4 regions of the Buttiauxella noackiae genome follow, and region 2 is predicted to be linked to each of the others. Evidence: predicted binding sites of a transcription regulator. Region 2 holds the regulator's gene; each other region holds the start of a gene.

The links. Region 2 encodes CRP, which controls carbon source genes, mostly activating them, when cyclic AMP is high. Its sites were predicted from a motif close to ATGTGANNNNNNTCACAT; they were not measured.
Region 1: the regulator CRP is predicted to act here: its motif matches at 3,805-3,822, upstream of deoC (deoxyribose-phosphate aldolase).
Region 3: the regulator CRP is predicted to act here: its motif matches at 1,987-2,004, upstream of IX31_RS13755 (NupC/NupG family nucleoside CNT transporter).
Region 4: the regulator CRP is predicted to act here: its motif matches at 3,331-3,348, upstream of ldtB (L,D-transpeptidase).

What each region holds. Positions count from the first base shown of each region.
Region 1 covers NZ_JPRU01000002.1:1,396,477-1,402,701, forward strand. The annotation lists gene deoD (purine-nucleoside phosphorylase) at 1-132, opposite strand, end outside; gene deoB (phosphopentomutase) at 192-1,415, opposite strand; gene deoA (thymidine phosphorylase) at 1,489-2,808, opposite strand; gene deoC (deoxyribose-phosphate aldolase) at 2,990-3,769, opposite strand; gene IX31_RS14870 (NupC/NupG family nucleoside CNT transporter) at 4,006-5,283, opposite strand; gene IX31_RS14875 (TatD family hydrolase) at 5,451-6,225, opposite strand, start outside.
Region 2 covers NZ_JPRU01000003.1:14,562-20,786, reverse strand. The annotation lists gene argD (bifunctional acetylornithine/succinyldiaminopimelate transaminase) at 1-502, shown strand, start outside; gene IX31_RS15970 (YccS/YhfK family putative transporter) at 506-2,590, opposite strand; gene crp (cAMP-activated global transcriptional regulator CRP) at 2,767-3,399, opposite strand; gene IX31_RS15960 (OsmC family protein) at 3,715-4,119, shown strand; gene IX31_RS15955 (phosphoribulokinase) at 4,213-5,091, opposite strand; gene IX31_RS15950 (YheU family protein) at 5,205-5,423, opposite strand; gene IX31_RS15945 (hydrolase) at 5,425-6,225, opposite strand, start outside.
Region 3 covers NZ_JPRU01000002.1:1,147,465-1,153,689, forward strand. The annotation lists gene IX31_RS13740 (LysR family transcriptional regulator) at 1-15, opposite strand, end outside; gene IX31_RS13750 (Nramp family divalent metal transporter) at 500-1,738, opposite strand; gene IX31_RS23805 (hypothetical protein) at 1,719-1,808, opposite strand; gene IX31_RS13755 (NupC/NupG family nucleoside CNT transporter) at 2,099-3,286, shown strand; gene IX31_RS13760 (diguanylate cyclase) at 3,355-4,554, opposite strand; gene IX31_RS23640 (hypothetical protein) at 4,591-4,995, opposite strand; gene IX31_RS13765 (EAL domain-containing protein) at 5,032-6,225, opposite strand, start outside.
Region 4 covers NZ_JPRU01000002.1:924,719-930,943, reverse strand. The annotation lists gene cdd (cytidine deaminase) at 8-892, opposite strand; gene IX31_RS12715 (CidB/LrgB family autolysis modulator) at 1,023-1,718, opposite strand; gene IX31_RS12710 (CidA/LrgA family protein) at 1,715-2,116, opposite strand; gene ldtB (L,D-transpeptidase) at 2,312-3,232, opposite strand; gene IX31_RS12700 (ABC-F family ATPase) at 3,467-5,062, shown strand; gene IX31_RS12695 (glycoside hydrolase family 31 protein) at 5,185-6,225, opposite strand, start outside.

The DNA of each region.
Region 1 (6,225 bases), on a different contig from region 2:
ACGCACGTTGTTCACTTCACGAACATCTTCGAGGAAAGTTTCTGCAATATGTTTTGCACGCAGCGGGTCGCCAGGCATCAGTACTACGTCTGCGAAATCACCCATTTCTGCATTAATATGAGGCGTTGCCATCTTTATTATTCCTTTTGTAAGAGGTTCAGTGCGGGCGGCAATTCAACCGCCCGACAAAATCACAGCATGTTTTTGCCGTAGTCCATTGGGGACGTGCCGAAATAGCTGGCAACGGTCTGGCCGATATCCGCGAAGGTTTCACGGTGGCCCAGAGAACCGGCTTTCACTTTCGGGCCGTAGACCAATACAGGAATGTGTTCACGAGTATGGTCAGTGCCTTGCCAGGTCGGGTCACAACCGTGGTCAGCGGTGAGGATCAGAATATCGTCCTCTTTCAGCAGTTCCATCAGTTCCGGCAGACGGCGGTCAAACAGTTCTAGTGCTGCGGCATAACCTGCAACGTCGCGGCGGTGGCCATAAGATGAGTCAAAATCAACGAAGTTGGTGAACACGATAGTCTCATCACCGGCTTCTTTCATCTCTTTGATGGTGGCATCAAACAGCGCATCCAGGCCTGTCGCTTTCACTTTTTTGGTGATACCGACTTCAGCGTAGATATCCGCAATTTTGCCCACGGAAACAACCTGACCATTTTTCTCATCAACCAGTTTTTTCAACACGGTTGGTGCTGGTGGTTCAACAGCCAGGTCATGGCGGTTACCAGTACGCTGGAAGTTACCCGCTTTATCGCCGACAAACGGACGTGCGATAACACGGCCAATGTTGTAGCCACCTTCGGTCAACTCTTCACGCGCGATTTCGCACAGCTCATAAAGTTTGTCCAGGCCGTAAGTTTCTTCGTGGCAAGCAATCTGGAACACGGAGTCAGCAGAGGTATAGAAAATCGGCTTGCCGGTTTTCATATGCTCTTCACCCAGTTCATCCAGAATCACAGTACCGGAAGAGTGGCAGTTACCGAGGTAACCAGGCAGGTTTGCACGCTTGACCAGCTTTTCCAGCAGTTCTTGCGGGAAGCTATTTTGCGTATCAGAGAAATAACCCCAGTCAAACAACACAGGAACACCGGCGATTTCCCAGTGACCAGACGGAGTGTCTTTACCGGATGAAAGTTCATGCGCCCAGCCATATGCACCGATAACTTCTGCATTACCGTCCATACCTGCTGGGATTTTACCGGTAGAACCTTCGGCGGCTTTTACCAGCCCCAAACGCGTCAGGTTTGGCAGATGAAGCGGCCCTTTACGACCTTTGTCTGCTTCGCCTTTGGCACAAGCTTCTGCAATGTGCCCGAAAGTATCAGAGCCAACATCACCAAATTTTGCTGCATCTTCTGTTGCGCCGATGCCGAAAGAGTCCAGCACCATAATAAATGCACGTTTCATAATTTCTCCTGCGTCGTTGCGCCTGAAACGCCCGGAGGCGTTTCAAAAAGTGATCAGATCAGTATGCCAGCAATTAGCTAATACGGCGATACACTTCTGGCGTTTGTGCTGGTGCGGTCTCGTTAACTTTAATTGCCGCTTTAACAGCACGGGCCGCCTCCTGCCATTGGGCTTCACTTGCCGCATGAATCACTGCCAACGGACGTGTGGTATCCACACTGTCGCCCAGACGAGCCATGTCGGTAAAACCAACGCTGTAGTCGATGGTGTCAGATGCCTGACGACGGCCACCCCCCATGGAAACGACAGCCATACCTAATGCACGAGTGTCCATCTGGTTTACGAAACCAGCACGGTCTGCGAATACCGGCTTGCTCAGAACTGCGGTTGGTAGGTATTTCGCGTAGTTTTCGACGAAATCTGCCGGGCCTTTCTGAGCGGCAACCATACGGCCAAAGACTTCTGCCGCTTTACCGTTATCCAGCACTGCTTGCAGTTTGGCACGCGCTTCGGCATCGTCTTTCGCAAGGTTGCCGGAAAGTAACATTTCCACGCACAGCGCCATGGTCACTTCATGCAGACGCGGGTTAACATGTTCGCCCGTCAGGAATTGTACCGCTTCACGAACTTCAACAGCATTACCCGCGCTGGATGCCAGCACCTGGTTCATATCAGTCAGCAGTGCCGTGGTTTTAACACCCGCGCCATTTGCCACGCCAACAATCGCTTCGGCGAGTAATTCAGAAAGCTCATAGGTCGGCATAAATGCGCCACTGCCCACTTTCACGTCCATCACCAGCGCATCCAGGCCTTCGGCCAGTTTCTTCGCAAGAATCGACGCGGTAATCAGCGGGATGGAGTCTACGGTCGCGGTAATGTCACGCGTCGCGTAGAAACGTTTGTCAGCCGGAGCAAGCGAGTTAGTCTGACCGATAATTGCCACGCCGACATTTTTGATGATGTCTCGGAAACGGTTATCGTCCGGGAAAATATCAAAGCCTGGGATCGCTTCGAGTTTATCGAGCGTACCGCCAGTGTGGCCTAAACCGCGGCCAGAGATCATTGGGATATAACCACCACATGCCGCCACCATTGGGCCAAGCATTAAAGACGTCACATCACCCACGCCACCCGTGGAATGTTTATCAACAATTGGGCCGTTCAGGTTAAGGCTCTTCCAGTCCAGTACGGTTCCTGAATCTCGCATCGCCATGGTCAGTGATACGCGTTCAGGCATAGTCATGTCGTGGAAGAAGATAGTCATTGCCAGCGCGGCAATCTGCCCTTCGGAGATGGTGTTATCTCGAATACCATTAATGAAGAAACGAATCTCCTCATCACTTAGAGCATGACCATCACGTTTTTTACGAATAATTTCTTGAGCGAGGAACAAGGTAACCCCCTGAGCACATCAGGTGAAATGCGGCGGGGAAACCGCCGCGAATAAACATTACTCTAAATAATTCGAGTTGCAGGCAGGTGGCAAGGGAACGACGCCCAGGAGCTTACACGAGTAAGTGTCTGGGGTGAGAGCGCGCAGCCAACGCACCTGCAGCTTGAAGTATGACGAGTAATTAGTAGCTGCTTGCGCTTTTACCGTCGCCATGGCCCAGAGCTTTTAACAAGCTTGCGAGCAGGCTGGAAGCGCCAAAGCGGTAGTGACGGGAATCAGCCCAGTCAGCACCAAACAGATCATCAGCAATTGACAGGAACAGCGCTGCATCTTCTGCAGTACGCACGCCACCCGCTGGTTTGAAACCAACAGTTTTTTCAACGCCCATATCACGAATAACTTCCATCATGATGCGTGCGCTTTCAGGTGTTGCGTTGACTGGCACTTTACCAGTAGAGGTTTTGATGAAATCAGCGCCTGCTTTGATGGAAATTTCAGAAGCTTTACGAATCAGTGCTTCTTCTTTCAGCTCGCCGGTTTCGATGATGACTTTCAGCAAAACGTTAGCCGCAGCACAGGCTTCTTTACAGGCTTTCACCAGTTCGAAACCAACTTGTTCGTTACCAGCGATAAGCGCGCGGTATGGGAATACCACATCAACCTCGTCTGCACCGTAGGCAATAGCAGCACGAGTTTCAGCCAGTGCGATTTCGATGTCATCGTTGCCGTGTGGGAAGTTGGTCACTGTAGCGATGCGAATATCAGGAGTGCCCTGAGCATTCAGAGTTTTACGCGCGATCGGGATGAAACGCGGGTAGATACAAATAGCTGCAGTATTGCCCACTGAAGTTTTTGCCTGATGACAAAGTGCGATCACTTTTTCATTCGTGTCATCGTCATTCAGGGTCGTCAGGTCCATCAGTTTCAGAGCGCGCAGGCTGCTTGCAGTTAAATCGGTCATAACATTCTCCAACAAAAGATATAGAATCAGTTGCGATGTTATAATTATAACATTCACAACCCTGATGGTTTTGTGTATAGCTTCACAAAAGCCACGGTGAAATTACATAATTTGTACAGTATATGTGATTTAACAAGGAGTGATAACGGAAAAGTCGCCGTCAGAAATAAAAAATGGCCGGCGCAAGCGCCAGCCATTGATTTTACAGGGGTGTTATAATTTTAACATCGCCTTTTTTATAATGACAGGAAGACCCCGGCAATTGTGGCACTCATCAGGTTTGACAATGTACCTGCTGCTACAGCCTTCAGACCTAACTGTGCAATGTCATGACGACGGTTTGGAGCCATGCTTCCAAGCCCACCAATCAAAATAGCGATAGAAGAAAGGTTAGCAAAGCCACACAGAGCAAAGGAGATAATTGCTTTGGTGTGGGAGGAGAGAACTTGCAGGCCTGCTGCCGCTACAGTCGCGTCATCTTTCAGGTATTCCCCGAAGTTCAGGTACGCAACAAATTCGTTGATGATCAACTTCTGACCGATGAAGGAACCGGCAACGTTCGCTTCACTCCACGGTACACCGATAATCCATGCCAGCGGTGAGAACACCCAGCCCAGAATCAGTTCCATAGACAGTTGCGGATAGTTGAACCAACCACCAATGCCAGAGAGCATGCCGTTGAGCAATGCAATCAAAGCAACAAACGCCAGCAGCATTGCGCCTACGTTCAGAGCCAGTTGCATACCAGAAGCTGCACCTGATGCCGCCGCATCCAGCACGTTTGCCGGGCGGTCTGGATCATTTTTCAAAGATTCCAGTTCAGGTGAGTCGTTTGGCGTTTCAGTCTCAGGCAAGATAATTTTGGCGAACAATAACCCACCAGGGGCTGCCATGAATGAAGCGGCAATCAGGTATTCTAGTGGCACGCCCATTTGCGCGTAACCTGCCAGCACTGAACCTGCAACAGAAGCCAAACCACCACACATTACAGCGAACAGTTCTGAACGCGTCATAGTGGCGATATAAGGACGAACAACCAGCGGAGCTTCAGTCTGACCAACAAAGATGTTTGCTGTTGCAGAAAGAGATTCTGTACGAGAGGTTTTAAGAACCTTACGCAGGCCACCGCCAAGAATACGAATAACTAACTGCATAATGCCAAGGTAATACAGCACAGCAATCAGTGAGGAGAAGAAGACAATAATTGGCAGAACGCGCAGTGCGAAAATAAAGCCACCGCCGCCAAAGACTTCGAACATTTTGTCTGAAACTAAGCCACCGAACAGGAAGGAAATACCCGCGTTACCGTAACCAATTACGTTAGCGACTCCTTCGGACATAGCGAGCAGAACCTGGCGACCGACCGGAACATACAGGATTAGCGCCCCGATACCGACCTGAATAATCCATGCACCTAATACAGTGCGCAGATTAATTGCTTTGCGATTACTGGAAAGTAAAACGGCGATCAGCAGCAGAACGATCATGCCGATCAATCCCATGAGTAGTTGCATACAGAATCCCTGTGTATTGAATGAAAAAGGAAAGCGGGCTAAAAAACCTCAGCGAGGCGGGATTATAACGGCAGGGAGGCCAGCAAATGGAATGGCAATCACGTATTTATAGACATTCACAGAAACGTTTGTCTTATTAAGTGAGCCAGGTCACATTTTGTTACTTACTATTTCATTGCAAATAATTCATTGCAGTTACTAATAATCGCATTCGCGATAACTTCAGGAGGTTCTGAACGCAGTGTAGAAAGTGTCTGAAAAACATCAACAATGCGTTCCGGGCGATTCGGCTGCCCCTGCCAGCCGTTAAGCGGCATATCAGGAGCATCCGTTTCCAGAACCAGCGCGCTAAGGGGTAAGCGCGCCATAACATCGCGCGTTTTATTGGCGCGTGGATAAGTAATCGTTCCACCCACACCAATTTTGTAACCCAGCGCCACAAAACGCTCGGCCTGTTGCAGGCTCCCCGAGAAGCCATGTACCACACCAGTGCGCGGTAAATTATGACGCTTCAAATGCGCTGCAAGTTTGTCGTGCGTGCGACGTGAATGGATAATGACTGGTAAATCATAACATTTTGCCAGTTTTAGCTGCGCATCCAGCATCACTTCTTGTTTATCAAAAAGTGGATTTTCCATATAAAGATCGAGCCCTATCTCACCGATAGCCACTAATTTCTCGGGCCGCTGTTTCAGGTGATGTTCGAGCAGCGCCAAAGACGCATCCTGATGCTTGTGAATCACTATCGGATGTAAACCCAGCGCGGCATACAACGCAGGGTAGTTGTCTGCCAGCGCCAGAACGGTACTAAATCGGTCTGCTTCGATGGCCGGAACAATGATTTTTGTTACACCCGCTTGCGCCGCAAGGGCAATGCTGTTGGTTTCATCATCGCTAAACGGCGGAAAGTCGAAGTGACAGTGGGTATCGTAAAACGTCATC
Region 2 (6,225 bases):
CTATATGTACTATGGTGTGACTCCAGATATTCTGACCAGCGCTAAAGCGCTCGGCGGCGGTTTCCCGGTGAGTGTGATGCTGACGACGCAGGAAATTGCCTCGGCGTTTCACGTCGGTACACACGGTTCAACTTACGGCGGCAACCCGCTGGCATGTGCAGTTGCAGGCGCGGCGTTTGATATCATTAACACGCCTGAGGTACTGAGTGGCGTAACGGCAAAACGGGAACAGTTCGTCGCTCATTTACAGAAGATCGATGAGCAGTTTGATCTGTTCAGCGATATCCGCGGGATGGGCCTATTGATCGGTGCTGAGTTGAAACCGCAATACAAAGGTCGCGCACGTGAGTTCCTTTACGCAGCAGCGGAAGAGGGCGTGATGGTACTCAATGCGGGGCCTGACGTAATGCGTTTTGCACCTGCGTTGATTGTTGAAGATATCGATATTGAAGATGGCATGAAGCGTTTCGCTAAAGCTGTCGCGAAGATAATTAAGGCGTAATACTTAGCTGGACCGTCGTAGGCGGCTCAGCCAGATACCATGATGTGGCCGTTGGCGCCATGCAACTGAAGATATGGTATGCATGGTGCTCAGATGTCCCAGTATCCGCTGCAAATGTTGCTCCATCGTACTTAGCGGCCCGTTTGGAAGCCCTTCAAGCGGGTCCAGAATATTCGCGTCATTGGTTTCTCCTGGCTCATCATATTGAAGACGCTGCTGGCATCGTTGCAGAGCAATTTCACATGACTGCAAATAACGCTGGGCAAGGTCTGGCGTCAACATATTGTGCTCGCGAGCCAAAGTCGTCATTGCGTTAATATGTTCGACAATAAATTGGCTGTGTGTCACCCACAGTTTCATATCCGCCAGATAATGCGAATTAAACCCAGGCTCCTGCATTGCTTGATTCAGGGAGTTAAACAGAGCGTTATGTGCCTGGTTGACCTTCATGCGTTCATAAGCCAGCGGCGTTGGTTCGGGGTCATTACTTAGAATCAGGCGAATGGCACTTTGATCCCTTTCCAGCGCATCGTGCGCGTTCTGGCGCAACAAGCCACTCTGCCATTGTGGCCATAGCCACACCATACCGCCAAAGGCTATCAAACAGCCTAGCAAGGTATCTATCAGGCGAGGGACGATGTACTGCTCGGCACTTAATGTTATCAATTGCAGGGTATAAACGGCTGTCACCGTAAAGCCTATCGTCGCCCAGCCGTAGCTTTTGCGAATAAACAAATAGCTCACCAGCGTAATGACCAACATCGCGCCCAGGGCAATGCTTTGCGGGAAGTGGAAGTGCAGCGCAATACCTGCGATGGCAAGGCCTGCGATGGTGCCAGCCGAACGGTGGAGAATTCGAACACGTGTGGCACCGTAGCCGTTTTGTGTCACGAACATCACCGTCATTAAAATCCAGTAGGGCTTGGGCAGATGTAAAAATGCACCTAACAGACTGGCTATCGTGAGCATCACACCCAATCTTGCTGCGTTGCGAAGCGCCGCTGACTTCAATGATAAATAGCTTTTTAATGCCGCCCACAGCGGCAAACGGCGCTGCCGGTCTTCCATTAAATCACGGACATAGAGTGGGCGTTGAGTGCGTAGCACGCGAGCGACACGGCTGAAGTGGTAATGACAAAATTGCCCTACCGGGTTATCTGGATTCTGTCGGGCGATTTTCTCAAGGGCATCGATCTGTTTTTCCATCGTAAAACGCTGTGGATAACGATGATAAAGAATATCGTCAGCCAGTACACGTAGCCGCGCCGCGATTGTCTGGGCATTCCAGCGAATAACCGCTTCTGCATGGCTTTTCTCGACGAGTTTTTGCACTTCCGCAGGCTGGTGAAGGCTTACCGAGATGTGTTCCTGTAAATCTAAAGCCACCTGAAAAGCACGCAGCAAGCGCTTGTAGCCGTTATGCTGATTCGCCGCCAGCATATGAAGCTGTTGGTAGCATTGAGTAATGAGATCTACTGCTTTTTGCTGACGAGCCAGTAGCGGAGGCAGCGCTTTTTCCGGATCGGTATGTTGAGTCAGCATGCCGTATTTTGCTTCACAGTAATCTGCTAACTGCCGATAGAGCAGGCTCAATGATTCGCGTAATGGCTGCTCGCGCCACATCCAGAACCAAAACCAGTTAAATACGCCGTACCAAATCGTACCGGAGACATAAAGTAGCATCGGCTTCCAGATTGGCATATTCCCGGCCATGCTGAGCGTAAAAATAGCGGCAATCAGTGAAGCGGGAAGTAGACGCGCGTGAAGTGAGCTGATTTCTGCCGTGACACCCAGTAAAAGTGCCATCACAACAAGAATGATAGGCAGTGGCACACTGGTATACAAAAGTAGCAACTGCATGATCAAGCTACTGATGGCAAAAAGGCTGCCGCCAATAATCAAACGTTTGAAGAAGCGCTTATGGGGAGTGTCAAGGCCCGCAATATTGCAGCAGGCAGGAACTAACGAGAAAAGCAGGCCAGACTGGAGATCGCCAACGAGTAAACCTACCGCCACAGGGAGGCACAGCACCAGCGTTTGTCGCAGTGCGTAATTCACCTCGGGATGGTAGATAACTCTTCGCCACATAAACCCTTCTTACTTAAAGCTGCAGCGGCGTTAGCTGCATTCATTCACCCGAATCACTTACTTGAGTAAGCTCATCGGGATGAACTCACTTGCTGCCTAAACGGGTTTCAGATTTGGTTTTTTTGAGACAAAAATGGCGTGTTATTGAAGTAACACGCCATTTTTTTAGACGGAGATTAACGAGTGCCGTATACGACGATCGTTTTACCGTGAGCGGAGATCAGATTTTGATCTTCCAGCATTTTCAAGATGCGACCAACAGTTTCGCGAGAGCAACCCACGATCTGACCGATTTCCTGACGGGTAATTTTAATCTGCATACCGTCCGGGTGGGTCATTGCATCAGGTTGTTTAGCAAGGTTCAGCAGTGTCTGCGCGATACGACCGGTAACGTCCAGGAATGCCAGGTTGCCTACTTTCTCAGAAGTGACTTGCAGACGGCGTGCCATCTGCGAAGAAAGGCGCATCAGAATGTCTGGGTTGACCTGGATTAGCTGGCGGAATTTTTTATATGAAATTTCAGCCACTTCACAGGCACTTTTAGCACGAACCCAGGCACTACGCTCCTGACCTTCTTCGAACAGCCCTAACTCACCAATGAAATCGCCCTGATTTAGATAGGAGAGGATCATTTCCTTGCCCTCTTCATCTTTAATCAGAACAGCCACAGAGCCCTTGACGATGTAATACAGCGTCTCTGCCTTCTCACCTTGGTGAATGAGTGTGCTCTTCGATGGATACTTATGAATGTGGCAATGGGACAAGAACCATTCGAGAGTCGGGTCTGTTTGCGGTTTGCCAAGCACCATGCGCGGTTATCCTCTGTTTTATAACTGGCTACCAACGACAGGACGCTAAACATCCTGTCTGGCGTTGCAAGTAATTAGAATATTCCCCACCTTGGGGAGATGGCATGCAAGTCATTCTTGCTGCCTGTAATTAGTGATGTCCTCTGCATACATGCATTACGTCAATGTATCGATGTAGCATCTGGATTGTTTTAGCATAGCTTTTGACAAGTGTCTCCTGTTGTATCGTTTCAGCTTGACGCATGTCGCCTTCCGTTGCCAGATTTGCTGAATCTGCGTACTCTGAACGGTAATTTATCTACAGGAGTAAGTAGCATGCAGGCACGAGTGAAATGGGTTGAAGGGTTTACCTTCCTGGGTGAATCCGCTTCAGGGCACCAGATTCTTATGGATGGCAATTCTGGTGATAAAGCACCAAGCCCAATGGAAATGGTGCTGATGTCCGTTGGCGGTTGCAGTGCAATTGACGTAGTTTCTATTTTGCAAAAAGGCCGCTACACCGTGACCGACTGTGAAGTGAAACTGACCTCTGAGCGCCGTGAAGAGGCTCCGCGTTTGTTTACACATATCAATCTGCATTTCATCGTGACAGGCAAAGAGTTAAAAGATGCTGCAGTTTCCCGCGCAGTAGATCTCTCTGCTGAGAAGTACTGCTCTGTTGCACTGATGCTTGAAAAAGCTGTCAATGTTACTCATAGCTATGAAGTGATTGAAGGCTAATTTATCCGTTATCCTTCGAGCAGCAGGGGGTTGTGAGTGCCGCCCACCAGCAAATCGAATGCTAACGGGCATAAGTCATGACAAGGGCGGTGATCAATCGCCCTGATTAATATTTCGCCCTTCCGCCAACCGTTTCACTAACGGTGTCATAATCAATTCCATCGCCAGCCCCATCTTGCCGCCCGGCACCACCAATGTATTGATATGCGAAATAAATGAGCCTTGTAGCATGGCGAGTAAATACGGGAAATCGATGTCATCCAGCCCGCGAAAATGAATCACCACAAAACTTTCATCCAGTGACGGGATGCCGCGAGCCGCAAATGGGTTCGACGTATCAACAGTTGGGACGCGCTGGAAGTTGATGTGGGTGCGAGAGAATTGCGGCGTGATGTAATTGATATAGTCATCCATAGAACGAACCACAGAATCCATTACCGCTTCACGGGAATGCCCGCGCTCGCTGGTATCTCGCACCAGTTTTTGTATCCACTCCAGGTTCACAATCGGTACCACACCAACCAGTAAATCCACGGCTTTGGCTACATCATGCTGTGGCGTGACCACACCGCCGTGCAAACCTTCATAAAACAAAACATCAGTGGGTTCTGGTAGTGGCTGCCATGGCGTAAAGGTTCCGGGGATTTGGTTCCAGGGTACTGCTTCATCGTAAGTATGTAGATACTTGCGTGACTTACCTTGCCCGGTTCTCCCGTACTCAATGAAAGTTTGCTCAAGTAAACCAAAGTCATTGGCTTCCGGGCCGAAATAGCTGATATGGCGCCCAAGGTCGCGTGCTTTACGAATAGCCATATCCATTTCAGGACGAGTGAAACGATGGAAACTGTCACCTTCAACTTCCGCTGCACGTAAATTGAGTTGCTGGAAGATTTTACGGAAAGCAAGGCTGGTGGTTGTCGTTCCCGCGCCGCTGGAACCTGTAACGGCAATAACCGGATGTTTGGCTGACATAAGGCAACAACTCCATGGGTGATAGCAAGTGTGTGTAAGTAAGGGCTGGCCCTCACTCTCAGGGAGATAGCTGGGTGAGGGTGGTTTTATTATGCAGTATAGAAGTTAAACGCTTAGCCGCGAAACTGCCCACGAGCCATAATATTTACCGTTTCATGGAGTTCCGACCATACCAGTACAGCCTCACCACTTTGCAGTTGGCGCTTAACGTCGGCCACTTTCTGCTCCAGTGAACGCTCTTGTTCACCATAATCTGTGCCTTCGCGTAATACAAAGGATTCAATCAGATTATCAAGCGTTTCGGGAGGCAGATCTTGCCAGGGAATCATCATATTACTGGTCCAAAAATTTAGACAGCCACTGGGGGATTCGTTGCTCAAGCCACATTTCAGGGCGGCGCAGCGTACCGCCAACAAATCCAACGTGCCCGCCGTAGCGTGTCAGTTGATATTCAATATTGGCAGGTAAGATAGCTTTATCAGGGATCACATGGTGATCCATAAATGGGTCATCTTTTGCGTGGATGATGAGCGTCGGTGTTTTGATTTGTGGCAGCAGCGGCATAGCGCTGCACTGGCGGTAGTAATCGATAGCGTCAGCAAAGCCGTGAATCTTTGAGGTAATCAAATCGTCAAATTCGCGCAGACGACGCATTCCTTTTAGCTGACGCATATCTACCGGGAGTGTGCCCGGATAACTTCTTAACTTACGCGCGGCATTTTTCTTCAGCAGATTCAAAAGATAGTGCTGATAAACACGGGAGAAGCCTTTTTCGATATGCTTGCTGCAATGCTCCAGCATCAGGGGGGCTGAAACCACTACACCGGCCTGAAGCGTACAATCGGCACCCTGTTTTGCCATCAGGCAGGCGAGCATATTGCCACCAAGTGAAAACCCGACCGCCGCTGTTGGTACTTTGCCATAACGCTCGGATAGCCAGTTTAAAAAGAAGCTGCCATCTTCTGTTTCACCCGAATGGTAGATACGCTTCATGCGATTAGGAACACCGCTGCAACCACGGAAATGCATTACCACGCCTAACCAGCCTTGCTTGCTGGCGGCCTCAATTAAACCGTGAGCGTATGGGCTGTGCAGGCTACCTTCTAGTCCATGAAAAACGACTAACCGTGGTTT
Region 3 (6,225 bases), on a different contig from region 2:
AAAATGTTTGAACATGACAAAACCCTGATGTTTCTAAACGTCAGCATAAATCATACATAACATGATGTGGAATGGACAGAGCTGATTGTTCAACAAATCATACTCATTTGTTCTGTAAGTAGTAGCTAATCAACAGTGTCTTAGTAGGTATGATTACCCGTGTTCTGGCACCAATATATACAAGGTAATCTATAAATAATGTGGACAATGATAGCTAATAGAAAACTACTGAGCATTCCGCTTTTGGGAATATTATTGCTCAATACATTTATTGACGTATTCTTGGGTGCTATTGCACTAGGGCATCACAACTTCATGATTGTTGGTGTGTTAGCAATCGCGTTTGCAATTCAGGGAATGTTTATGGTTCACGCAATCAGGAATATATTCTGCTGATTCAATGGGCAAAGGGATATCAATGGTTACGGCGTCATGCATGAATAAACAGATAAAGATGTAGCCTGCGACCACAAAGCTGTAGTCGCAGAAGGCGGTAAATCTATAACCCCAAAGCCGTACCAACCAGCAGCCACAAGTTAAGCGCCACCACTATAGCCACAATCACCCACCCCACATGTTTTACCAACCGGGTATTGACTAAATCCCCCATCAATTTCTCATTGCTGGTGAAAATCAGAAGCGGTACCAGCGCTAGTGCGATACCAAAACTGAGCAGTACCTGGCTCATGACAAGAACGCGCGTTGGGTCAAGTCCCATCAGGATGACAATAAATGAAGGTGCCATAGTGACTGAGCGACGAACCCACAGTGGTATATAGAAGCGCACAAACCCCTGCATCACGACCTGCCCTGCTAGCGTGCCGACAACAGTTGATGACAGTCCCGCCGCAACCAGACTCAATCCGAAGATAGTCGCCGCTGAATGGCTTAAAAGTGGCTCCAGTGTGAGATATGCCTCGTCAAGATCGGCAACGCCTGTATGTCCTGAGAAGTGAAACGCAGCAGCGGCCGTTGCCATCATCGCCAGATTGACAAACCCGGCAATCGTCATTGCAATACCGACATCCCATTTTGTCGCTGAGTAACGTTCAGCGCGGTTGCCGCCGTGTAGATGTTGAGTCAGTGACGAGTGCAGGTAGATGACATGCGGCATAATAGTCGCCCCCAGCACGCCTGCGGCTAAAAATACCGCTTCACTGGTCGGTAAACTTGGGATCAACATCCCTTTGCCCAATTCAGTCAGTTTAGGCTGCGAGAAAATCAACTCCACGATATACGCAGCAGCCACAAACAGCAGTAAACCGCCGATTACTTTTTCGAGAGGTTTTTGGCCGCGCCTTTGCAGCATCAATATCAGGAAAGTCGCAATCCCGGTCAGCACCGCACCTTGTAATAGAGAAACACCGAGGATCAACTTAAAACCAATCGCAGCACCAATGAATTCGGCCAGATCGGTCGCCATGGCAATGATTTCGGCTTGTATCCAGTACAACCATACAACCGGACGCGGATAGTGGTCACGAATCTGTTCGGCGAGGTTCTTGCCGGTGGCAATCCCTAATTTTGCCGACAGAATCTGGATGAGCATTGCCATCAGGTTCGCCCACACCACTACCCATAGCAATTTATAGCCAAAGCTTGCCCCGGCCTGAATGTTGGTCGCAAAGTTGCCAGGATCGATATACCCGATAGCAGCGATAAAAGCCGGCCCCATCAACGCCAGGCGTAATCTGCGCGCTGTGCGGGTGCCACTGTTGTCAACGCGACTGTTTGTCATCATCTGCCTCTGAGATATAGCCTTTGCTATGTTTCAAACTATCAAAAATGAGAATGATTATCAAATTCATTTAAGTGAGATAAACTGATTGCTCTGATAGATGAAAACAATGAGGGATTAGGGGTGACGATTTAGCATCGCCCGTTAATGAAAAAAAATTACGACAACCATTATGTTAAGGATGTGTGCACTGACGCAACTTTTACCTTCTTTACTTAACATAGCAGAAATGTATGGTTGATCACTAATTTTGAGTTTGGTCACATGACATCACTATAGTGTGCGATTAGTCTCGTTTTCTTATTGCTTGTTTCATAGAATGTGCAACGAAATTAAACCTGCCTCATGTTTGGAGCAAATATGTCCCGCGTTCTTCACTTTGTCTTAGCGCTTGCCGTGGTAGCGCTACTTGCTTTATTGCTAAGTAGCAACCGTAAGCAGATTCGTATTCGCTTTATCGTTCAACTGTTAGTGATTGAACTCATTCTCGCCTGGTTCTTCCTGAACTCAGAAATCGGTCTGGGCTTTGTGAGAGGTTTCTCAGAAATGTTTGAGAAACTGCTTTCGTTCGCTAATGAGGGGACAAACTTTGTATTCGGTAAGATGAATGACGAAGGACTCGCCTTCTTCTTCCTGAAAGTACTCTGCCCAATCGTATTTATCTCTGCGCTGATCGGGATATTGCAGCACATCCGCGTTCTGCCGATTGTTATCCGCTTTATCGGTACCGTTCTGTCTAAAGTGAATGGTATGGGTAAACTGGAATCCTTTAACGCCGTAAGCTCGCTGATTCTGGGACAATCAGAAAACTTTATCGCCTATAAGGATATTCTCGGCAAGATGTCACGCAACCGCATGTACACCATGTCCGCTACGGCCATGTCTACCGTGTCCATGTCGATTGTCGGTGCTTATATGACGATGCTCGAGCCAAAATATGTGGTTGCAGCACTGGTGTTGAACATGTTCAGTACCTTTATTGTACTGTCGCTGATTAACCCTTACCGCGTTGATGAGAGCGAAGAAAATATACAGATGTCTAACCTGCATGAAGGCCAAAGCTTCTTCGAAATGCTAGGTGAATACATTCTGGCAGGTTTTAAAGTTGCGATTATCGTTGCAGCGATGCTGATTGGCTTCATTGCCCTGATCGCGGCACTGAACGCACTGTTTGCAGCAATCTTCGGCATCTCCTTCCAGGGCATCCTGGGTTACATCTTCTACCCGGTAGCCTGGGTGATGGGTGTTCCGTCGCATGAAGCATTGCAGGTTGGTAGCATCATGGCCACCAAACTGGTTTCCAACGAATTCGTTGCGATGTTGGATCTGCAAAAACTGGCCGGTACGCTTTCCCCACGTGCGGAAGGTATCCTGTCTGTGTTCCTGGTTTCGTTTGCTAACTTCTCTTCTATCGGGATTATCGCTGGTGCGATTAAAGGCCTGAACGAAGAGCAAGGTAACGTGGTTTCTCGCTTTGGCCTGAAACTGGTTTACGGTGCAACTCTGGTGAGTATTCTGTCAGCTTCTATCGCTGGTCTGTTCTTGTAATTCTCACAGTAAAAAGCCGGGGCAATTTGCCCCGGCTTTTTTATGCCTGAAATTCATAGCGGATTTATCTACGTCCCAATCGCCTCGTCATCCTGCCAGCAGACCTGGTTTCTGCCTCGTTCTTTAGCGGTATACATCCGCATATCTGCAAGCGACTGGATTTGATCAAGCGTGTACTCCGGATATTCACTATGTGAAGCCACACCTAGCGACGCGGTAACCGGTAATTTGCGGCCGTCATCCAAAACCAATGCCGAAGACTCAAGTTCCCATTTAACTCTTGTCGCCACCATAATCCCCGCCTTGAGATCGGAATTAGGCAGATAAATACAGAACTCCTCACCGCCAATACGCCCCAGAATATCCTGACTGCGTATCGCACGCTGAATGTGTTGGGTGGCGTGTATCAACACGTTATCACCAACCAAATGCCCGTAAACGTCGTTCACTTTTTTGAAATGGTCGAGATCAAGCTGTACGAGAGTGTAATCCACATAATTAGGGCTAATTTGCGATGTTTTTGCGAAGAAACCGCGACGGTTTAACGCTCCAGTCAAATCATCGTGAAGCGCATGACGCTGCATCTCACGCTGCAAGCTACCCATATTGCGCACCAGGCGGCAAATCACTCGGTGCGATCCCCAAAGGAAAAGCACAAATATCCCCCACATCACGATCAACAAGATACTGAAACGGCCAAAGTCTTCATGTAAACCCTGGCTGAGAGTCTGAGTACTTATTAACACCGAACGCGTACCAACAACTCTGCCAAAAGTGATGAATACCGACCCATCGCGCATCGTGCCACGCGATGAGACCTCAAGCATTTCACGAATTGTTTGTAGATGCTGAGCAGTGAGTTGAAATTGATTGACCGAGCCTACGGCATTGGTTAGCGGGATTAGCTGTTCATCAAACAGTTGATATGCGCTCTGCGTATCTTCTGGTAAAGACCCCGCAAGGAATTTCTGCACCGCATCATTTTCAAACGCAATCCCCAGAAGCCCTATCCATTCACCACGAAAATCGACAGGAATGGCAGCATTAACCAGAGTGTCATCAGTTTTAGCGATATTTTGCCGTGTCCAGAAAGGTTCTCGCTGTGGATTGAGCAACGGCGAGGCCAATACGAAACTACCCTGTTCCTCATGCGGGTTGTAACTGCTCTCTAATAGCGAGTTCATCTCCTGAGATAAAGAGACAATAAATTCGCCATCACGAGAGATGTAGTACAAATCAGCAGTAAGTTCATTGGCCCCTGTGGCCAACGGGAAAAGACCTTGAATTTTCCGCAATGCATAGAGCTACTGGCGGACTTGTAGCGCATCCGCGCCGTGAAATTTGCTGTCTTCGGTAAGCGTATCGGGCAAAGGCAGCTCGCGGATCCACAATGGTGAATCGCCAACATCACCTGTAATTTCCGAAGGAACAGTTGCCACACCAGGGAAGAGTGGATCATCCATCGCTTCAATAAAAATTCTTTTTAGATAGCGAAGATTGTCAACTTTGTACTGTGCTTTACTTTCGATTCGGGCAATCACACTTTCCAGGTGACTCAGTTGGCTTGTACGGTAACCATGGCTAAATAGCTGTCCTTGCTGCCAGAATAAAAAAGTGGTCAGCGCAAAAACAAAAATGAAAACCAGATGGATAACCCGGAGTGTTTTTGCCATTGGCAGGCGAAATCTATTCGCTAATGAAGTGCTCACAAATCAGCCCTTTGATTATATGCTCGCAACATACTACTACCTTAATGTGTTGACTAAGGCCAGAGGCTCTGGTTTGCCTATCAAATACCCTTGTAAAAACTGTACGCCGAGTTCGCATAACAACCTGCGTTGTTCTTCTGTTTCAACGAACTCTGCAACAACAATCAATTGCTTCGCTTTAGCCATATCACATATAGATTTAACAATCAGAGGGTCAAGCGAATCCGATGTAATGTCTTTAATGAAACAGCCATCAATCTTGATAATGTCCGCTTGCAACCTTTTCAGTCGCTCGTAGTTGGCATAACCGGTGCCGAAATCATCAATGGCAATTTTAAACCCATAATCACGTAGTAGTGTAATGTTCTGCATTGAAGTTTCTGATTCCGAAAAAGCCTGTTCCTCGGTGACTTCAATAATCACGCTGCTCGTTGGCACCTGGAATTGCGTGAACAATGAAATAATATTCTGCGCAATATCCTTTTGCATCAACGTCAACGGCATGAGATTTACCGAGAAACGCGACTGCTCGTCCTTCTCGGGGTGAAGATACAAATAATTCACCAGCTTCTTCACCACCAACATATCGAAGCGCGTGCTGAGGTTAAATTCAGCAATGACAGGAATAAACTTATCTGGGGTAATTAGCTCATCATCAAAAGTGATGCGACTCAATATTTCGTGATATCCGTGCCCCATCTTATTAACAACAGGTTGGGCATAGAGTGTGACAGGCTCTTCTTCATTCAAGGCATGTTTGATTTTTTGCAGCAGCAAAACACGCTCTGTCGTTTTGTCAGAGACATATTCAACTCGGGTATTCAGGCTGAGCACGCGTAACGACTCACTCGCCTGATCGGAGAGAAAGCTTAATTGCCCTAAAGTTCGGTGTAATTCTTCAAGACTGTTGTCGATAACACTATAGGAAGCGCCGTACTCAATTTCCAGCATGGTGTTATGCCATGTTATTTTTTTGCTATTGAGTAAATCAACAATATATTCGAGCCGTGCATCAGTATGTTGTCCGCGGAGGAATATTAATAGTTCACTGCCGGGTAATTGAAATACTTGTTCGCCTTCATGCAGGAAAGGCGTTATCTGGCTGGTAACCATACGCTTACAATGAATTCGCATCATCATACCGTAATGGCGGCTTAGAAATTCCAGGTTCGACATCCGCAGGCAGCAAAGCGTCCCTTCCGGATAACATTGAACATGATGCTCCAGCGC
Region 4 (6,225 bases), on a different contig from region 2:
GTGGTTTCTAGCTCAGAAGTGCGCGGTCGATATTCAGGCAGCCCAACGCTTTCAGGGTTGCGGCAGTGGCATCCCACTGCGTCAATGGCGCATCGGCTTTTTCTGCAAGGATCGCTCGCTGAATTTCATTGTAGTCATAGCCTGAGAGGCTAAGCAGATTCAATGCAGCTTGCAGTGGCGGCAGGGAAGGATTGAATGCTGCGTTTTCAGCATAACTTCCTTTGAAAATCGTTCCGTCGCGCATTTCCAGTGCAACACCAGAAGGCGCGTTACTGTATGGCGCATGGCTGCGGTTTGCTGCTGCAATAGCCGCCTGACTTAGCTCGTCACCGTGCAGTGCAAAGCCATGATCCATTGCGTCAAGCAGTAATGTTTTGATTTCTAAATCGCGAGGACCAAAGGCATCAGGCAAATAGTCGCCGAGGGTTGCAGGCTTACGGCCTGGAAGGTTAATGCGCAATGCCACGCCGCTGTTCAGTTCATTCATAAACTGGCGGCAGTGCCCACATGGCGTGTAGTTAACGGTAATTGCAGCAAGAGCTTTTTCCCCGCGCATCCACGCGTGAGTAATCGCGCTTTGCTCGGCATGAACGGTCTGCTGCATGGTGGAGCCAAGAAACTCCATATTGCCGCCAAAATAGAGATTACCGCTTACGCCACGAGCTACTGCACCAACATAGAACTGAGATAAATCAGCACGAGCACAGGCGGCAGCAAGCGGCAGCAAAGCGAATGCCAGTGCATCGTCATCAAGGCCAGTCTGGGCTTTCAGTGAATCGACTTCCGTTGCACTAAACATTGCCGGGAAGTGAGAATCAGCTATCAAGGGTTGCAAAGCGGCTTGCAAAGAAGCCGGGAGCTGTGCGAGAGCAGCCTGAAAACGTGAGCGCATAAGTAGTAGCCTCATAACAAGTAATTGAACCGCAGTTTACGGGTCTGTATGGGCTTTATATGTGATCTTTATCTAATTACAAATGCAACATATGAAATAAAGAACAAAATTGCGCGATCTCTCGCAAGTTTTAACCAAACACAGCCAAAATCACCGGGAATAAGAACGGAGCAACCAGGGAAGTGATGATGCCGCAAATTACCAGTGCCAGTGAGCTAAACGCACCTTCCTGAAAATCCAACTCAGCACATCGTGCGGTACCCAGCGCGTGGGAGGCAGCCCCCATCGATAAACCGCGAGACGATTTGGTTTTAATACCCATCAGATTCAAAATGCTATGACCGAATACTGCACCCAGGATCCCCACGAAAATCACGCATACGGCGCTAATTGCCGGGATACCGCCAATACTGCCACCCACAGCCATGGCAATCGGTGTTGTAACAGACTTAGGTAATATTGACGCTGCTATTTGCGGTGTGGCACCCATTAATAGTGCAATGGATGTACCGGTAATCATCGCCACCATGCTGCCAATAAAACAGATGGTGATAATGGATTTCCAACGTGCACGAATCTGGTGAAGCTGTTCATACAGTGGGAAAGCGAGGGCAACTACAGCCGGTTGCAGCAAATCGTTCAGCACTTTACTGCCGGCAAAATAGTGATCATAAGGCGTGCTGGTAAACACCAGAATAGGGATGATAACAATCATCGAAACCAGTAGCGGGTTCAGCAGCGGTGACTTATAACGCATTCCGATTTGGCGGGCGAGAAAGAAAGTCACCACCGTTAAAGGTAAAGACCACCAGATATGATGCATCATTTTGTTTTGCCCTCACTTTCACCCACAACTTTACGTTCGCCGTGCACCAAATGAGAGCTCCAGCTCACGATGACTAACACCACTAAAGTACTGATAAAACAGGAAACCACCACCGGGCCAAATTGCTGCTTGATCACATCGACATACTGCATAACGCCCACGCCAATCGGTACAAAGAGAAGCGCCATATAACGAATCAGCAGATGGCAACCTGGCTTAACCCACTTCGCTGGCATGATTTGCAGAGACAGCAAAATAAATAGGATTAACATGCCGATAATGCTGCCGGGAATGGTGATTGGTAGCAGTGAAGAGATGGCGATGCCAGCATATAAGCATATGTAAATTAAAATAAAAGACCGCAGGTAGTGCCAAATTACGGTGAGCAAGTTACGCATGGTGATTACCCTTTAAGAAACGCATTCATCATACAATTAAAGCTTAAAATGTGCTACCGATCACATCATGAATTATGAGCATACCAAATATTCCTCAAAGGAACTTTCCAGAATGTTTTGGGCATTCTTACAGCATCATGTTTTGCAGGCATAAAAAAAGCGACCCGCAGGTCGCTTTTTTGCTCAAGCAATGGATTAGTTCAGGCGAACCGGCATACCAGAACGGCCCAAAATAGCCTGGTCTACCACGGCGCTATCAACATCAGGCTGAGCAGTAATCGCGGTCACATTGCTTTTCAGCGTGATTGGCACGATTTCAGTCGAGTTGAACTGCTCTTCAGTCGTAGACAGCGGGTTGTGTACTTCAATGTAACGCGAACCATCTGGCTCAACAGTTGCTTTCACTGGTTCATTGATGAACTGAACACGAGTACCGACCGGCACTTTCTCGAACAGGAACTTGATGTCTTCATTACGCAGACGCACACAACCGTGGCTTACACGCAGGCCGATACCAAAGTTAGCGTTGGTACCGTGAATTGCATACAGGCGGCCAATGTAGAGTGCATACAGACCCATTGGGTTGTCTGGGCCAGCTGGAACAACGGCGGGTAATGGAGTACCTGCAGCGATGTATTCCGCATGCATTTTCGCAGTCGGGGTCCAGGTCGGGCCTGCTTTCTTACGTTCTACTTTAGTCGTCCAGTTCAGTGGGGTGTCTTTACCCAACTGGCCGATACCGATAGGCAACACGATTACCGTGTTAGTACCCGCCGGGTAATAGTAGAGGCGCATTTCAGCACTGTTGATAACAATGCCTTCATGAACGGTATCCGGCAGGATGAGCTGCTGAGGAATGTTCAGGATAGTGCCTGGTTTTGGCAAATACGGGTCAACGCCTGGGTTTGCTTCCAACATGTTGGAAAGGCCCATTTGGTAACGCGCTGCATATTCTTCCAGCGGTGCGGTGCTACCTTCAGGAATGGTGACAACCTGGTTTTGACCAATCAGACGGCTGCCATCGGTTGGCAGAGGATAGGTCACGGCAGAAGCTGTTTTGCTAAAAGCCACAACAGCCACAAATGCCAGTAAAATTGTGCGTAGTTTCATATTCATGTTATGCAATGTATTTATGGCCATGCAGGCTAGTTAGTGAAGAAACGGAGCGAATTGAGCGCGCATTATATGTGCATTCCCTCAGCCTGGGAAATCGGATGTGGATTAAATCACACTTTTTTGCACATTGATTATTTTATCGCCAGCGCACAAGCAGAGCGATCTGCACGTTGAGTTATGGCATAATGTGCTCGATTTCACATATTACAAACTTTCTATTACCAGGACATCTCTGTGCTAGTTTCCAGTAACGTCACAATGCAGTTCGGCAGTAAGCCGTTGTTTGAAAATATTTCTGTCAAATTTGGCGGCGGCAACCGTTACGGCTTGATCGGCGCTAACGGTAGCGGCAAGTCTACCTTTATGAAGATCCTCGGTGGCGATTTAGAGCCAACGCTGGGTAACGTTTCACTTGATCCGAACGAACGCCTCGGTAAGTTGCGTCAGGATCAATTTGCCTTTGAGAAATTCACCGTTCTCGACACGGTTATCATGGGCCATGCTGAACTCTGGGAAGTAAAAGAAGAGCGCGACCGCATTTACGCGTTACCAGAGATGAGCGAAGAAGACGGCTACAAAGTAGCTGACCTGGAAGTCCTCTACGGCGAGATGGACGGTTACACCGCTGAAGCTCGCGCAGGTGAACTGCTGTTAGGCGTAGGCATTCCTGTAGAACAACATTACGGCCCGATGAGCGAAGTGGCGCCAGGCTGGAAACTGCGCGTGTTGCTGGCGCAGGCACTGTTCTCAAACCCAGAAATTCTGCTGCTTGATGAACCGACGAACAACCTGGACATCGACACCATTCGTTGGCTGGAAACCGTGCTCAACGAACGTAACAGCACCATGATCATCATTTCGCACGACCGTCACTTCCTGAACATGGTTTGTACTCACATGGCGGATCTGGACTACGGCGAACTGCGTGTTTATCCTGGCAACTACGACGAATACATGACAGCGGCAACACAAGTGCGTGAACGTCTGTTGTCTGATAACGCGAAGAAAAAAGCGCAGATTGCTGATCTGCAATCCTTCGTTAGCCGCTTTAGCGCCAACGCGTCTAAATCTCGCCAGGCGACTTCTCGTGCTCGCCAGATTGATAAAATCAAACTGGACGAAGTTAAAGCATCCAGCCGTCAGAACCCGTTCATTCGCTTCGAGCAGGACAAGAAACTGTTCCGTAATGCGCTTGAAGTTGAAGGTCTGGCGAAAGGCTTTGATAATGGCCCGCTGTTCAAAGGCGTTAACATGCTGCTGGAAGTGGGTGAGAAACTCGCCATTCTGGGTACCAACGGCGTGGGTAAATCCACGTTGCTTAAAACGCTGGTTGCTGAACTGACTCCAGATGCAGGTACTGTGAAGTGGTCTGAGAATGTGCAAATCGGCTATTACGCACAGGATCACGAATACGAATTTGAAAATGACCTGACGGTGTTCGACTGGATGAGCCAGTGGATGCAAGAAGGTGACGACGAGCAAGCGGTGCGCAGCATCCTTGGCCGTTTGCTGTTCAGCCAGGACGATATCAAAAAGCCTGCGAAGGTGCTGTCCGGTGGTGAGAAAGGCCGCATGCTGTTTGGTAAATTAATGATGGAACGTCCTAACGTTCTGGTCATGGATGAACCGACCAACCACCTGGATATGGAATCCATTGAATCGCTGAACATGGCGCTGGAAATGTACCCAGGTACGCTGATCTTCGTTTCTCATGACCGTGAATTTGTTAGCTCGCTGGCAACCCGCGTGATTGAGATTACGCCAGAGCGCTTGATTGACTTTACCGGTGGCTACGAAGATTACCTGCGTAGTAAAGGGATTGATGGTTAAAAGAAATAACCGCCGGATTCGGCGGTTTTTTTTGGTGGTAGAGATGTCGGATGGCGCTTCGCTTATCCGACCTACAGAGCAGCGTAGGGTGGATAAGCGAAGCGCCATCCACCACCTGTTATCTACAGCGCCCAGCTATCCTGCACTTTCCCGTTAACGACCAGGCGACGCTTCTCACCTGTCGGCAACGTCAACGCCAACTCTTTCCATGCTGGGAAGTAATCACCTTTGCGGGTGAACTCCACGCGGATTTCCTCTGCCGTACAGCGAATTTCCCAGTTCAGCCACAGCGCATTGCCTTGCTGATAACCCCATGACTCGCCGTCATCTTCAAACAGGCTACCGTGAGAAACACCGGTGCCTTGCAGCGGATACACTTTCAGCTCGCGTACATTGTCCTCGCTCGCTTTCACATGCGTGATGCGTGCTGAATGGGGTAATGCAGCACCAGCGCGAACCAGCAACGGCAAGCGTTCGAGCGGAGCATCAACCACAATAGTCTGCCCGCCGCTATACCACTGACCGGTATAGTAGTCGTACCATCCCGCGCCATTTTCAGGCAACCAGACTTCGCGCTCACGTTGACCTTCTTCCACCACGCTTGCCACCAGCAAATCGCGACCCAGCATAAAGTCGTCACACTCTTCGAAGGTTTTCGCATCGTGCTCGTGATCGAGGAACGTCGGGCGAAGCATCGGCTCGTCGTCTGCATGGGCCTGCCACAGCAGGGTGTAGAAATATGGCAACAGGCGATAACGTGTTTCGATGGCACTGCGAATGGCCGGAGTCACAGACTGGTACATCCACGGTTCGTTGACGGTTTGATCGTCATTCCATGAGTGAATAGTGAAACGCGGGTGCATCACGCCGTTTTGAACCCAACGCACAAACAGCTCGGCTTCTGGTTTGTCACCGGAAAAACCGCCGACATCGTGTCCCACGTTATACAGTCCAGACAGGCTCATGCCCACGCCCATGCGGGTGTTATAGCGCAGCGTATTCCAGTTAGTGCGGTTATCGCCGCTCCAGGTTTGCACGTAACGCTGCATCCCGGCGCAACCGGAACGGGAAATCAGATACGGGCGTTTTTCTGGGGCAAACTTCTGCTGTGCTTCCAAAGAGGCGCGCATCATCAGTAGTGGCATCACGGGGCGGATATTTTT